DNA from 3 places in the Oceanobacillus sp. M65 genome. Region 3 is predicted to be linked to each of the others. Evidence: riboswitches for the same ligand, from Rfam matches in the RefSeq annotation. Region 3 holds a riboswitch; each other region holds the start of a gene.

Region 1 (4,799 bases), on a different contig from region 3:
TCCCATCGTGGCTGCCATCCCTTTTAATGTGTGGGCGGAGCGAAAAATCTCATTCACAATGGAAAGGTCATCAGACTGTTTTTCCAGCTTTAACAGCTGGTCATTGACTGCCTGTAAATGCTCATTACTTTCATCTAGAAATATTTCGATATAATCATTCGTATCCATATAACCTTCCTTTCACCTTCGCATTCTTATAGACTAGCTATCTAATAAGAACATGACATCTAATTCACCAAGATTTTCAAAGCCTGCTGTTAATTGTATTGCTTTTTTGTAACCAGAAATCTTTGTAGATCCCTGTAATACTGTTGGTGCTGTAATATCAGTTGTCAGCCCTTCATTCACGATAATGGTCGCAATTCCACCGGCTATCATATTCCCCAGCTCTCCACTAAAAGAGACAAGCATCTCTCCCTCCACAGCCATTCCAAACATGACACCGCCAATTCCACTAAAGACAGCGGGATCACCTGAGAGCATGATTTTTCCTCTGATGTCGCCTGTTATCCCTATTAGCACACCATACTCTACAATTGGCGGCTCTGTTAGTAGTTGTGGTTTTGAAACGTTTTGAGCTACTGGGATAATGGATTTCATGGTAGTATTTGTGCCATTAAGTAAATGTGTTATAACTTTGCTCTGTTGATTGGCTGTTGTTGTCATCTTGCTATCTCCCCTTATTATTCATTTGTCGTTATATCGTAATTAGGTAGAATGAGTACTTCTACTCGCCTATTTTTTGCCCGGTTTGCTTCCGAGTTGTTTGGCACAATTGGTTGGTGTTCCCCGTATCCCTTTGCACTAAATTTGCCTGGGTCAAGCTGATCGTTCTCTAGGATCAGCCCCATAAAATTAATCGCGCGCATGACACTAAGCTCCCAGTTTGAAGCAAATTCTGCGTTATAAACGGGGCGATCGTCTGCATGCCCACTTACAACGATCTGATGTGGTGGGTCTGTATAGAGAAGTTCTGAAACATCCTTTGCAAGACGCTGCCCTCTTTCTTTTACCTCTGCACTACCCGAGTCAAAAGAAATATCATTCAAAATCGTAAGCAATAATCCTTCATCCGTGAGCTGTGTATCAAACACCTCTTCAAGCTCTTCTTCTTTGATATAGCTATTAATGTGCTCTTGGATTGTCTCCAGCTCTTCAAGCTCTTCATCTTCTTTGCTTACCTGTTTGGGCTCTTCTTGTATCTCTTGCTCCTCATCGTCTTCAGGAATATCGACAGTTGATTCATTCGGTGCATTGCTTTCTTCCATAAAACTAGCCCCACCCGAAAATTCTTCTTGGAATACAGTGGAAAGCTGGTTATACTTTTCCGAATCTATTTCACTCATGGCGAATAAGACAATGAAGAGTGCTACAAGTAAGGTAAGTAGATCGGAATATGGTAAGAGCCAGGATTCATCAATATGGTTTTCTCTATTTTTTTTCTTCCTACGCATCTTCCTGTTCCTGCCTTAACGCCTTTAATTCCTTTGTAGATAAATATGATCCTAATTTATCTCTTACCATCATGGCAGAATCGCCATTCGTAATAGAAAGGATCCCTTCCACGATCACTTCTTTACGTTGCACTTCTTTCTTTGACTTTTCCTTTAGCTTATTGGCAAATGGGTGCCATAGCACGTACCCTGTAAAGATACCGAGTAGAGTAGCTATAAAAGCTGCGGAAATCGCATGGCCTAATGCTTCGATATCATTCATATCACTTAGTGCTGCTATTAAACCAATTACGGCACCAAGTACTCCAAGGGTCGGGGCATACGTTCCTGCTTGAGAAAAAACGGCAGCGCCTTCCTGGTGTCTCGACTCCATCGCGTCTACCTTTTCCAGCATAACTTCACGTATAAACTCTGCTGGTTGACCATCAATCGCAAGTTGTAAGCCTGAGGATAAGAAAGGATCCTCTGTTTCTTCTACTTGTCTTTCTAATGATAGTAGACCTTCTTTTCTTGTTTGATCAGCCCACTCTGTAAACGTCATGATTAATTCCTGCGTGTTTTCCTGCTTTTCTTCAGAAAAAATAATTTTAAACAGAGAAGGAATTTTCTTAACGGTGCTCATTGGAAAGGCAATAACCACCGAAGCTGCTGTTCCCACGAGGATGATTAGAATGGCAGCAGGGTTTACTAATGCTGCAACGCCTACACCTTTTAATACCATCCCTACACCGACTGCAATCACACCTAGTATGACGCCAATGACAGACGTTTTATCCATTACACATGTCTCCTTTATCTCGTTGTCAGTTGTAAAATTAACTAGTAGGTTTCGTTAAGGTGAGGAGGATCTTTAATATTCGTTCAACCTTTTTCAGCCTTATTAAAAACGCTATCCCTTAAAAGTAGAATAGCCAAAAAAGAATAATTGATTATCTTTTTGGCAGCCAGGCGATCGTAGCTTGAGAACCTTAGACCCTTTGCTTTGCGTCCTACTCTTTCAAGCAGTTTGCCTTTTCTAGAATTGGATTTTGTCCCATTAGTTAAAAATACCTATGCTTTTATATCGTCTCATTTCAAAAATAATTTAGGGATAATGTAAAAAATAAAATTTGGTACAATACTCCAATTTTTTTGCAGAGTGTGATTATATAGTGTCCTACCCGCTTTAGCTAAAATATTATTCTACATTTTTCTACATAATTTGTTTTCTTTGTCGATATAACTTGAGAATGTACATTTCAAAATAAATTATCAATGAGAGTGGTGTTATTACATGAAGAAATTCAAATTAAAAAGATTCAAGTTCAGCTTAAAGAACAAGCTTCTTTTATCCTTTTTGCTGGTGTTGCTCGTTCCTAGTTGCATTATTGCCTATACATCTTACATGAGTGCGAAAAGTAACACAGATAGTCGAATGCTGAATACCGCAGAGGAAAGTCTGCAAATGGTAGATCAAACGATTAATCAGCTACTTCAGGCACAAATGGAAAACGTGGACTTTCTATCCAATGCAATTTCTGCGGAAGCCCTTATAGACCAGGATACAGACCAAATTAAAGCTTTACTTGATAGAATTCAAGATTCTAAGGTTGATGTGGAACAAACCTATGTGGGGACAGTTGAAGGAGATTTTATAAAGTCTCCTGATAAATTTAAAAATTCGGCGGATTATGATCCTCGAGAACGTCCTTGGTATCAACTGGCAATGGAAAATAAAGGTGAAGTGGTCATTACAGAGCCTTATCTATCAAATTCGACTCAGGTAATTGTAGTGACGATTGCCAAGACAACTGCTGATGGACAAGGTGTTATTGGAGCTAATTTAAAACTTGATAGCTTATCAGCGATGGTTGGTGAGATTAACATCGGCAAAGAAGGATATGTGTATTTACTTGACGGGACAAAGCATTATATTACACACCCTACAAATGAGGCTGGGTCGGAGGCAACCGCTTCGTTTATCGATGATCTTTATGCATCTAATAAGGGCAAGTTTAGTTATGAAATGGACGGAGAAAATAAAAAGCTTGCCTTTACAACAAACGAAACTTCCGGCTGGAAGATAGCTGGTTCTATGTTCCAAGATGAAGTAGATGATGCTGTGGCGCCCATTTTCCATAAAACAATTATTGTAATTGCCATCGCGCTTGTCATTGGAATTGCAGTTGTTCTATTCATCATTCGTTCTATCACTCGCCCAGTTAATAATTTGGTTGAAGTTGCTGATAAAATGAGTAAGGGCGATTTAACTGTCGAGGTTGAAAATCATAGTAATGATGAAATTGGCCAATTGGCAAATGCCTTCAATCGCATGAGAAAACATTTAAATGAAGTGATTGTACAAGTACGTGACAAAGCAAATAACCTTGCAGCCTCCTCAGAGGAGTTAAATGCGAGTTCACAACAGAACACGGTAGCTACAGAACAGATTACAAATTCTATACAAGATGTAGCATCCGGAGTGGAAAGTCAATCTAGCAGCATAGATGCTAGCTCCAGAATGGCACAGGAAATGTCTTCATCCATCCAACAGATTGCAACCAGTTCCAATGAAGTTGCTTCCACTGCAGAAGATGCTAATGTTGTTATTGATGCTGGGAATAAAGCAATTAGAACAACAGTAGGACAAATGGAATTCATTAAGAAAACAGTCCATGAACTTTCAGGAAACATCAAAGGTCTTGGCAATAAAACGAGAGAAATTGGGGAAATCGTAGATGTGATCACGAACATCGCAGAGCAAACCAATCTATTAGCCTTAAATGCTGCTATTGAAGCGGCAAGAGCTGGCGAACATGGGAAAGGCTTTGCCGTTGTAGCAGATGAGGTTCGTAAGCTTGCAGAGCAATCATCTCAATCATCCGAGCAGATTAAGAATATGATTCAATCTATACAGAGCGAATCCATCGATGCAGTCAAAGCGATGGAAACTGGTACAACCGAAGTAGATCGAGGAATTGAAGTGGTTGGCGAAGCTGGTCAGTCCTTTAATGATATTACATCATTTGTAAATACAGTAACGACACAGATCCAGCAAGTTGCTTCAAAAATTCAAGAAATCTCGTCAGGTACAGACCAATTTGTTGAAACATTTGATAGTCTTGCAGGTATTTCTGAAACTACATCTGGAGCAGCACAAAACGTTTCTGCATCAACAGAGGAACAGCTAGCATCCATGGAGGAAATTACCGATTCTGCTAATTCCCTTTCCATTATGGCGGAGGAATTGCAGGAGGTAGTGGAACAGTTTAAGTTGTAACATAAAAAAGAGGAGTTTTCTAGAACTCCTCTTTTTTATATTCGTCTATCTTCAAAAACCTTCTTTAAAATTGTGCTAATATATCC
Region 2 (4,799 bases), on a different contig from region 3:
AGTAATATGAAGCTGACGATCCACTAACAACAAGTCAGCATCCTTACCTACAGTTATACTTCCTTTTCGGTCATATAAACCAAGCTGTTTTGCAGGATTTACAGAAGCCATTTCGATTACTTCTTGTAGTGTAACACCATCTAAATCAAGCATTTGCTTCGCACCATCACGCATTTTTAAAATACTCCCCGCCAAAGTTCCATCTTCTAAAACTGCGCGGTCTTCCGTTACCACAACTGGTTGCCCTCCAAGCTCGTAACGTCCCTGTTGCAAGCATTTAGCCCGCATGGAATCCGTAATTAGCAATAGTCTTTCACTGCCCATCGTTTTGTAAACTAATTGCAGCATCTCCTTGCTTATATGAATGCCGTCCGCAATCAATTCGGCCCGTAATTCATGGAGCATGAAAGCTGCTCCCACTGTACCTACATCACGATGATGTAAACCAGTCATCGCATTGCAGAGGTGGGTCACCTGTTTGACACCATGTTCTACTGCTTGCTTCATATCTGAAAAACTGGAATTTGTGTGCCCTGCTGATACAATTACCCCTTGGTCTGACACGTGGCGGATAAAGGTTCCATCCGGATCGTGCTCTGGCGCCATCGTTATCGTCTTAATCTTGTCTCCCGATAACTTTTGCCATTCCTCGAACTGTTCAATGCTAGGCTCCATAATATAAGCATGTGGCTGCGCGCCTGCCTTGGACTTTTCTATAAATGGTCCTTCTAGGTGTACGCCAATCACTTCAGCCTGTCCGGGCTTATTTTTATAGGCAGAAACTGTTTTTAGCGCTTTCTCAATGTTTTCAGGTGATTGTGTGATCGTCGTTGCCAGAAAGCTTGTAGTTCCTTCCCTAGGCAGAACGGAAGCAATTGAGTCAAGTGCTGTATTGCTTGCATCCATCACATCTGCACCGTTTGCACCATGGATGTGTCCGTCTATAAAGCCAGGTATAACGATTTTTCCCTTCCCATCAATTTCTTGAATCTCATCCGGAAGGGCCGATTGTTTCCCGATCTTAGATATTTTTCCGCTCTCTAAAAGAAGAGCGCTATCTTCCATAATCGTTTCTTCTGTTAAAATGCTAACATTTTTTATGTAAATGGGACTTGTTTGCAACTGTCTCTTCCTCCTCTACTATAATATATATCATACCATTTTTTTCATAGAAAATGGAGCAAGAGATAGCGCTATAATAAAGAATTTGAATAGAAAAGATTCAGAAAGAAAGACTTTTTAGGAGAATGGAAAAATTGGTAAAACGAAGAGTGTAAGAAAAATGAAACACAAGGGGAAATTATATACAGGAAAAAGATCTATGAGAACACTAGCAGCATAAAATCACGCCACAAAGAAGCTCTCCTCTATTTGCTACCATTCTTAAGAGGCGAGCTTTAACGTAACGGTTTATCTTGACCGCTTTTTACTTTATTTACTTTTCAGTACAGATTGCTGGACATTCGGAAGTAGTCTTTCATGTGTGAGTTCATCAATTAAAGTCTGAATCATTTCTTGAGAGGATTGTATATGATGCGTTTCGGTATCATGAATTACTTTTTTTAGCATCGTTTTAAACTTTTCTTGCTCCATTATTCATACCCCGCCTTTTGAAAAATATCTTACCTGTTGCATAATAGCATATGAACGAACAGAATGTTGTCGAACCTTGTCGTAGATGCTCAAAATTTACAAAAAATTAATACCTCATTACCTTATTCGTTTCCCTGGACAACTTTATAGAGGTCTTCTATCTTTTCTTTTATGAAAAAGTACAAGTAGGCCTACCGCCAACAGGGCACCAAAGCTATCAAGTATGACGTCACCTACGTAGGGCGTTCTGTTTGGTGTGAATCCTTGGTGAATTTCATCCGATATGGCATAAATTACCGTTAGAAACAAAGAGAAGATTAGCGCTTTACTATGATTTTGTTTTCCAGCTTTTCGAAAGGCCACATAAAAAAGCAAACAGAGTACTAAGAACACAGATACGTGGGCACCTTTACGAATGAAAAATTCGATAAATCCAGCAACACCTAACTCTTCCACGCTAACGACACTTTCATGATAGGTGAAGGATAACCAGTTTAAATACGGCTCAAGAAAACTTACGTTTATGAAATTGTTCAAAAGTGGTTTCACATCTTGATTTTCATAAGGCTGATGGGAAGAGTAAAAAATGATCCCCATCCAGCATATGGGTAAAAGCCAGAAAATGTGTTTCTTCAAAATTCATTCTCCTTGTCTTGTTATATATGCTTTTTGTGTAGTCCGCTTTTTGGGCTTCCCCCGGCACATGTATGAATTATTTATTCAGAGTTATTTATAATGGCCACCTTAATAAAATAACCTTAATCCACCATATCGGCAATACCCCGAATGAGAAAAAACCAAACAAAAAACCGTGCATCACTGCAACGGCTTTGATGGGTCATCTATCTTTATTACTGCGCCATTTGTTAAACTCTAGATATTCCTTAAACTGTTCTTTTGAAACACCAGACTCCATTGCTTCCTGTACGATCTTCAACCATTCGTTATCTAAATCCTCAGGACCGCTTATGTTTTCTTCCCGTAGAAGATCATTAACCGTTGTACCAAGAACGGTGCTTATTTTTTCAATAAACTGGATCGATGGGTTTGTCTGAAGGTTACGTTCAATCGAACTAAGGTATGATTTAGCGACCCCTGCTCTTTCAGCTAATTCAGAAATGGACATCTTTTTTTCTGTGCGAAGTTGTTTGATTTTTTCACCGATCAAGCCCTCACCTTCTTTCAAAGCGAATTATAACATAAAGTGGGTGAGGAGTTCTATATAAAGTACAATTAAATTCAGGCATTATGTAATGATTCCGTCTGTTTTAGAAATTGACGTATTTCCTCTGTAGTGATCCCAAGATTCTTTGCCCTTTTGATTAATTCAATCCATTCACCATCTAACGATAACTGCTCAACTATTTTTTCCATATCCTATCCCCCATTATTATTTCCAGATAACCCAGCCATCCTAGCATATGCCGTAGATCTGTGATTTTGCGTCCTCGTCTTTCGATGAGTATGCCTTTTTCTGAGGAAATGTAGTTATGACACTAAATAGAACTGCCTAGTAATATGATACTACAAATTCACGACTATTTGCGTAGGTTCTTTTGTCTTATTTCAACTAGTTTTGTAAGAGAAATGGAATATCTTACACCTGTTTTTGTCGAAGAATATGGAAAATATTAGATACGATGATCTTTAATCAACCGTAGTTTACGTATAACAAGAATGCCGCCCCCGACTGCCAGTAAAATCGTTCCGAAAAGGAGAAGAGTAAAAATATCTGTTGATGTATTAGGTAAGGCTGCTCCACCTTTATCCCCCGAAGTTCCATTCCCATCTCCATTACTAACATTACCACCTACACTAATGGAGTCTTGCTGATCTTCCTCTCCTTCTGCGGTGAAGATGAGAACAAACTCCGTTTCAAGGCCTTGAAATTCGTTCCCCAGATGGTCTGGGAAATAAACGGTTAGCTTCAGTTCCTCTTGTTCTCCGACATCCAGACTTCTGTCCGGGATGGCGAAATTCGGCAGATTCCCTTTATAAAGTTGTTCATCCTCGTCTGCTACTTCAATTATTAATTCATTAAACAGCTTTTCCTCTTCCGTCGTATTTGCCAGCTCTACATGATAACTAAAATCCTGTCTGCCGTCATTAGAGATTTTAAGATCCCTTGGCGCCCAATCGCCTGGCTTCATATTGGGAACCTGGAACAAATAGTCGTTTGGCGTAAGTTGAATATCCAACTCCTTAGAAGCGTCTGCTTCATTTGCTTCCGCTGCGGATACGTACCCTAATGGGAAAAAGCTGCATAGTAGTAAAACAAAACTTAGAATGAAGAAACGTTTATTCATGGAATCCACCCCCTAAAATCCGATTTTCTTCTATTGTTAGGAAGAAAGTGATTGCCCTTCTTCCAGTTTCTGATCACCTTTTTTATTTTGCTTCTCTATTTCTCCTAGGGTCCGCCAAATCGTTAGGCCGGAGTAGCATAGCAGTAAAATCCCTGGAATGAGTAATAGAAATGCTCCATTTCGAGACTGTGCAAAGTTAACCAGATATCCAAGATAAGGGATCGTGAAACCAGTGTATTCCGCCACGACGTTCTCAGATAATACTGGCTGAAGATCTTCCACATTATTGTTATCACCTTTTGTCCGGTACATCACTTGCTCCCCACTTGCCATTACTTCGGTAATGCGGTGAGTAATGAGTTTTTCTTCTTCATCCATGAACGTGATGACATCCCCGTCTTTAAACCGTTTCATATCCCCATCGGGCATAACAGCGATTAACGAGCCAGTTTGAATTCCTGGTTCCATGGAGCCTGATAACACGGTTTTCAGCTGGTAACCAGCAATTTCTGGTTCTCCCCCAGACGCTTTAGAAGAGACTACGACAACTGCCATTACAATTAGTGCAGCGAACAATACATAGGTCGTAATGTGGCTAACCCACTTTTTTACTTGTTTAAGTGACATGTTTATTCTCCCTCTTCCTCTTTGGTTCCAGTAGATGGTTGCTCTGTCCCTTCATTTTGCTCTTGTTGCTTCTTCTCTGGCTGTTTTTCTACCTGCTTTTCCGTTTGCTTTTCTTGTTTTACTTCCTGTTTTTCTGATTCAGCTTCTGATGCGTCTGTTTCCTGTTTGTTTTCCTCAGTTGATGAAGTGTCCTTCTCTTCCTCCACAGGAGCCTTTTCTGTTTCTGGTTTAGCTTTCTCTTGCGTATCATCGGTGCTCTTCGACTCTTCTTTT
Region 3 (4,799 bases):
GTTCAAGAGGTGCTTGTAATCGATGATGCAATTCGCGGAATGCTATTGAATAATAGCTCTATGGCTGACATAAGAGCCTATATGAAAACGCAGGGAACAGCATTCCTGATGCAGGATGGATTTGAAAAAATTAAAGCTGGAAAGACGTCAATGGAAGAGATTATGCAAGTTTCCATCCGATTGTAAGGGGGAGAGAGAATGCGTAACAAAATTGAAGGATGGCTTACAGAAGCATATAACAACAATGCATCAGATGTGCATTTAACAATTGGGAAAGCCCCCGTTTTCCGAATAAATGGCAAGCTAGTTGAACAGGACAAGCCCCGGTTAAAACCAACAGAAACGACGCAAATTGTACAATCTATTATACCGGAAACTTTATGGGAAACGTTAGAGACGACGAGAGAGTTAGATTTTTCTTATGGCATTCAAGGAGTTTCCCGATTCCGGATAAATGCCTTTTATCAGCGCGGGGAGTTATCGTTAGCAATTCGAATTATTCCGAACCGTATTCCATCAATTGAGGAACTGAACCTTCCTTTAGTAACAAAGGAAATTGTTCAGGAACCACAAGGTCTTGTTCTTGTTACGGGGCCGACAGGGAGTGGTAAAAGCACGACACTTGCTTCCATGATTCATTACATTAATCAGACAATGCAAAAACATATCATTACATTGGAAGATCCGATTGAATATATGCATACTCATAATCAATCAATTATTGATCAACGTGAGGTTGGATTTGATACAAAGAGTTTTGTAAATGGCTTAAGGGCTAGCTTAAGGCAGGATCCGGATATCATTTTACTTGGAGAGATGCGTGACCTTGAAACGATCTCTACAGCTATAACAGCAGCGGAGACAGGTCATCTCGTTCTTGGAACGCTACATACAACAGATGCCGTTTCTACAATAGAGCGGATTATTGATGTGTTTCCACCAGCTCAGCAAACGCAAATACGTATTCAGCTGTCAACGATTTTAAAAGCGGTAATTTCTCAGCGTCTATTGGTCACAAAGGACCATACAGGAAGAAGGGCAGCAACAGAGGTGCTTCGAAATACTTCCGCTGTAAAGAACCTTATTCGAAATGAGAAATTGCATCAAATCCAAAATGTATTACAAACTTCAAAAGATCATGGAATGCATACATTAGATATGGAATTGAAGCGACTTCTGCAAGAAGACCAGATTTCCATGGAAGCAGCAGCACCGTTTATGCAAGGAAGGAGCTCCTAGTATGGACTTTCAATATGTCGGCAAACGGATGTCGGGTGAACGAATTAAAGGGAAAATTGATGCCGATTCAAAGCATCGAGCTCTTAGCGAATTAGAAAAACAAGGGCTTTTAATTACACGAATTGAAGAAACGAAACCGTGGAATAAAGATATTATTTTAATTAAGCGTGTAAAAAACAAAGACTTTGTTCTGTTCCTGAGACAATATTCCACACTGATTCATGCTGGGATTACCATAACGGATGCTACAAATACGATGTCAAAACAAACCGATAATTATGCGCTTCGTACGGCCTTAGATGATATGCTAAAACAATTAGAGCAGGGTGTCTCGCTATCTACTGCAGCAGAGAAACACTCCAATGTTTTTCCTAAACTACTTGTAAATATGATTCATGCTGGAGAAGTAAGTGGGAAACTAGATGAAATTCTAAGCCAAATGGCTGCTTATTACGAGAAAGAATATCGCAATAAGCAAAAAGTCGTCTCCGCATTGCTTTATCCAAGTGTGGTAGGTGTCATTACATTATTTTTAAGTGTGTTTTTACTAGTATTTATTGTCCCGCAATTTGTAACTATGTTTAATTCGTTTGGGGAAGAAATACCTCCGTACACGCAATTTATTTTAAGTCTTAGTGATTGGCTTGGCGTTTATTGGTGGAGCATTGCTCTCCTTATAGTATTACTAGTTTTTTTCGGGAAATATATGTTACGATATGATAGTTTTCGCTATCAGATAGATACATATAAGCTACGTTTTCCTTTTCTTGGGGTTCTTGCGCACAAGGGAGCACTGGTCCGGATGACGCAAACATTAAGCACATTGGTTAACAGTGCAGTTCCTATATTGGAAGCAGTAGAGATAACAGAAAAAGTTGTTGGGAACAAAGTGATACAAGAGGTATTGCATGATTCTAAGGAAAGCCTAAGTGAAGGTGAGTCGATCACAAAACCAATGAAAAACCACTGGGTGATTACTCCACTAATCATTCAAATGATGCAAATTGGTGAGAAAACAGGAACTTTGGATCAAATGCTAGCAAAAGCGGCTTCTTTTTATGAAGAAGAAGTAGAACAATTATCAAATAGAATTAAAACGTTAATAGAGCCGCTTATGATTATTGTTCTTACGTTCATAGTAGGTGGTATCATAACCGCTGTTGTTATACCGATGTTTTCTATGTTCGAAAATTTACAATAAAAATGTGGTAATTTGTAATTTTGTATAATATAATAGTACTAGGTAAATAGACGGATGCTATGAAGGATTATCTCTATTTGGGCACTTTGATAATCCGGAGCAAGTAGTGCAACCGACCTGACTGTGTTACTAAATATACATATTTAGAGAGGCGGGGATTTTTATGCTTACACGCATGAAAAAAATGTTGAAAAAAGAAAAAGGATTTACGTTGGTAGAGCTTCTAGCTGTTATTGCTATTTTAGCTATTATTGTGGCGATCGCTGTTCCTACGATTGGGAATGTGATTGATAATTCAAAAGCCGAAGCTACAACAGCGAATCAAGAGTTGGTTGAAAATGCTGCAAGGCTTGCTGATGTTTCGGGTGTTGGACCTGCTGATTCTGAAGCGGGTTATACAATGAAAGAACTAGTAGATGCAGGATTCCTAGACGTTGATCTTGAAGATTTTGAACTTAAAGGTAATGTGAAAATTACAACAAGCGATGATGGCGGAAAAACTTTTAAATACGAATAATTAATATAATTAAAATACAACAATGCAACGCCCTTGCCCCAAAGCAGGGCGTTTTCTTCAATTATAAACATCTTTAACATGAAGGAGTACATAAATGGAAAGTGTCATGATTCTGTTATTTTTTGCTTTAGGCTTGCTCTTTGGGTCTTTTTTTAATGTGGTCGGACTGCGGATTCCAAAGAAAATTCCTTTTGCGAATGACCGTTCCAGATGCCCAAACTGTGACCATCAACTGGCCTGGTATGATAATATACCGCTTTTATCATTCGCCTTACAGCGGGGTAAATGCCGATACTGTAGAAAACCGATTTCCACCATTTATCCAGTTGTTGAGGCACTGACAGGCGTGCTTTTTGCACTTAGTTACATACAAATTGGATTGGACAAGGAAATCGTTACAGCATTGTTGCTCGTTTCTTTGCTTATGATCATCCTTGTGTCAGATCTTGCTTATATGCTTATACCCAATAAGGTTTTATTATTTTTCTTGCCGTTCCTCGCTATCATACGCTTTCTTGAACCTCTGGAACCGTGGTGGGACAGTCTAGTAGGCGCTATTGCTGGTATGGTAATTATTGCACTAGTTATTATGATTAGCAGGGGCGGTATGGGCGCAGGGGATATGAAGCTTTTTGGTGTGCTAGGTATTGTGCTTGGGTTACAAGGCACTCTTCTAGCTTTCTTTCTATCCTGTATCATTGGAGCAATAGTCGGGCTGTTGTTAATCGTGCTAAAAGTAATCGACCGAAAGCAGCCGGTTCCCTTTGGGCCGTATATCGTGCTCGCTTCCCTGATAACTTACTTCTATGGTGAGAGATTAATAGACTGGTATATTACAATACTCTAATAAGGGCGTGACAGTATGGGATTTATGTCGAATGGCAGGGTTAATATCGTGATTACGAACCGAAAATTACGGTATACCTATCATAAAAGCAATAAAATGGAAGGGTTGCAAAAACACGGAGAGCTAGAGCTTCCTCCATCTGTCTTAGAAGAAGGCAAGATAATGGATAAAGCTTTATTTTCTGAGCTCATCAGACAGCTTGTACATGAGCATAAATGGAAAAGAAAAAAGCTTTTATTTGCGGTACCTGATGACACGGTCGTAATCAGGCAATTAGAAGTGCCAGCAGCTTTATCAAGAGAAGAAGCGAAAGGCTATATCGAGACACAGCTGGGAAATAGTATTTATTTACCTTTTTCCAATCCTGCTATCGCGATAGATTTTCTTGAAAAACAGGATGACAAGCAACATGTTTTACTGTTTGCTTATCCAAAAGAAAAGATAACGGATTATGTTGATGTTTTTGAACAGCAAGGACTGCGTCCCGTGGTGGCAGATTTGACCTCCTTGTCTGTATATCGGTATTACATGGCCACGAGGCAGGAAACAACACAACACCATATCCTTCTCGTTCACTGGAATGAAGATGCGCTTGTATTAACGGCCTTCAAAGAAAACAAGCCTGTATTTACAAGGAACATGAAAGTGGAACAAGCAACAGAGGAAGTAGATATTGAGCGAACTATTGATGAGTATTTAATTGAAATAAATCGCATCATTGATTTCTACCAATATTCCATTACAAAAGGGGATGCCCAAATAGAACTTCTTTTATTATCTGGTGATTATCCTGGTTTACCAATATTGAAACAAAGATATATAGAGTCAACCTTAGAGGTAGAGGATTTTACAAATGGCGAGCTACCTTCAAAATACACAGACGTTCTTGGTCTGGCAATGAAAAATGAGGTTTAAGCAACATGACTACGGAAATTAATTTTATTAAAAAGCAACCAAATAAGAAGCTATTCCTAATGCTTTCTACAGGTGTGTTT

Evidence for each region. Region 3 has a riboswitch for cyclic di-GMP ahead of ACTWPF_RS07860 (prepilin-type N-terminal cleavage/methylation domain-containing protein). Riboswitches for the same ligand answer to the same signal wherever they lie in the genome.
Region 1: another riboswitch for cyclic di-GMP. It lies ahead of motA (flagellar motor stator protein MotA); the one in region 3 lies ahead of ACTWPF_RS07860 (prepilin-type N-terminal cleavage/methylation domain-containing protein).
Region 2: another riboswitch for cyclic di-GMP. It lies ahead of ACTWPF_RS06395 (anti-repressor SinI family protein); the one in region 3 lies ahead of ACTWPF_RS07860 (prepilin-type N-terminal cleavage/methylation domain-containing protein).

What each region holds. Positions count from the first base shown of each region.
Region 1 is NZ_JBQQCJ010000001.1:1,327,747-1,332,545, reverse strand. Features, by position in the region: gene ACTWPF_RS06260 (chemotaxis protein CheW) at 1-168, opposite strand, end outside; gene ACTWPF_RS06255 (chemotaxis protein CheX) at 202-666, opposite strand; gene motB (flagellar motor protein MotB) at 684-1,454, opposite strand; gene motA (flagellar motor stator protein MotA) at 1,447-2,232, opposite strand; cyclic di-GMP riboswitch class I at 2,391-2,475, opposite strand; gene ACTWPF_RS06240 (methyl-accepting chemotaxis protein) at 2,728-4,713, shown strand.
Region 2 is NZ_JBQQCJ010000001.1:1,359,430-1,364,228, reverse strand. Features, by position in the region: gene nagA (N-acetylglucosamine-6-phosphate deacetylase) at 1-1,122, opposite strand, end outside; gene ACTWPF_RS06410 (hypothetical protein) at 1,432-1,593, opposite strand; gene ACTWPF_RS06405 (VanZ family protein) at 1,738-2,229, opposite strand; gene ACTWPF_RS06400 (helix-turn-helix domain-containing protein) at 2,432-2,761, opposite strand; gene ACTWPF_RS06395 (anti-repressor SinI family protein) at 2,833-2,967, opposite strand; cyclic di-GMP riboswitch class I at 2,990-3,072, opposite strand; gene ACTWPF_RS06390 (hypothetical protein) at 3,225-3,899, opposite strand; gene sipW (signal peptidase I SipW) at 3,936-4,526, opposite strand; gene tapA (amyloid fiber anchoring/assembly protein TapA) at 4,529-4,799, opposite strand, start outside.
Region 3 is NZ_JBQQCJ010000002.1:61,815-66,613, forward strand. Features, by position in the region: gene ACTWPF_RS07845 (GspE/PulE family protein) at 1-186, shown strand, start outside; gene ACTWPF_RS07850 (type IV pilus twitching motility protein PilT) at 199-1,239, shown strand; gene ACTWPF_RS07855 (type II secretion system F family protein) at 1,241-2,440, shown strand; cyclic di-GMP riboswitch class II at 2,485-2,567, shown strand; gene ACTWPF_RS07860 (prepilin-type N-terminal cleavage/methylation domain-containing protein) at 2,604-2,957, shown strand; gene ACTWPF_RS07865 (prepilin peptidase) at 3,052-3,804, shown strand; gene pilM (type IV pilus biogenesis protein PilM) at 3,820-4,719, shown strand; gene ACTWPF_RS07875 (hypothetical protein) at 4,725-4,799, shown strand, end outside.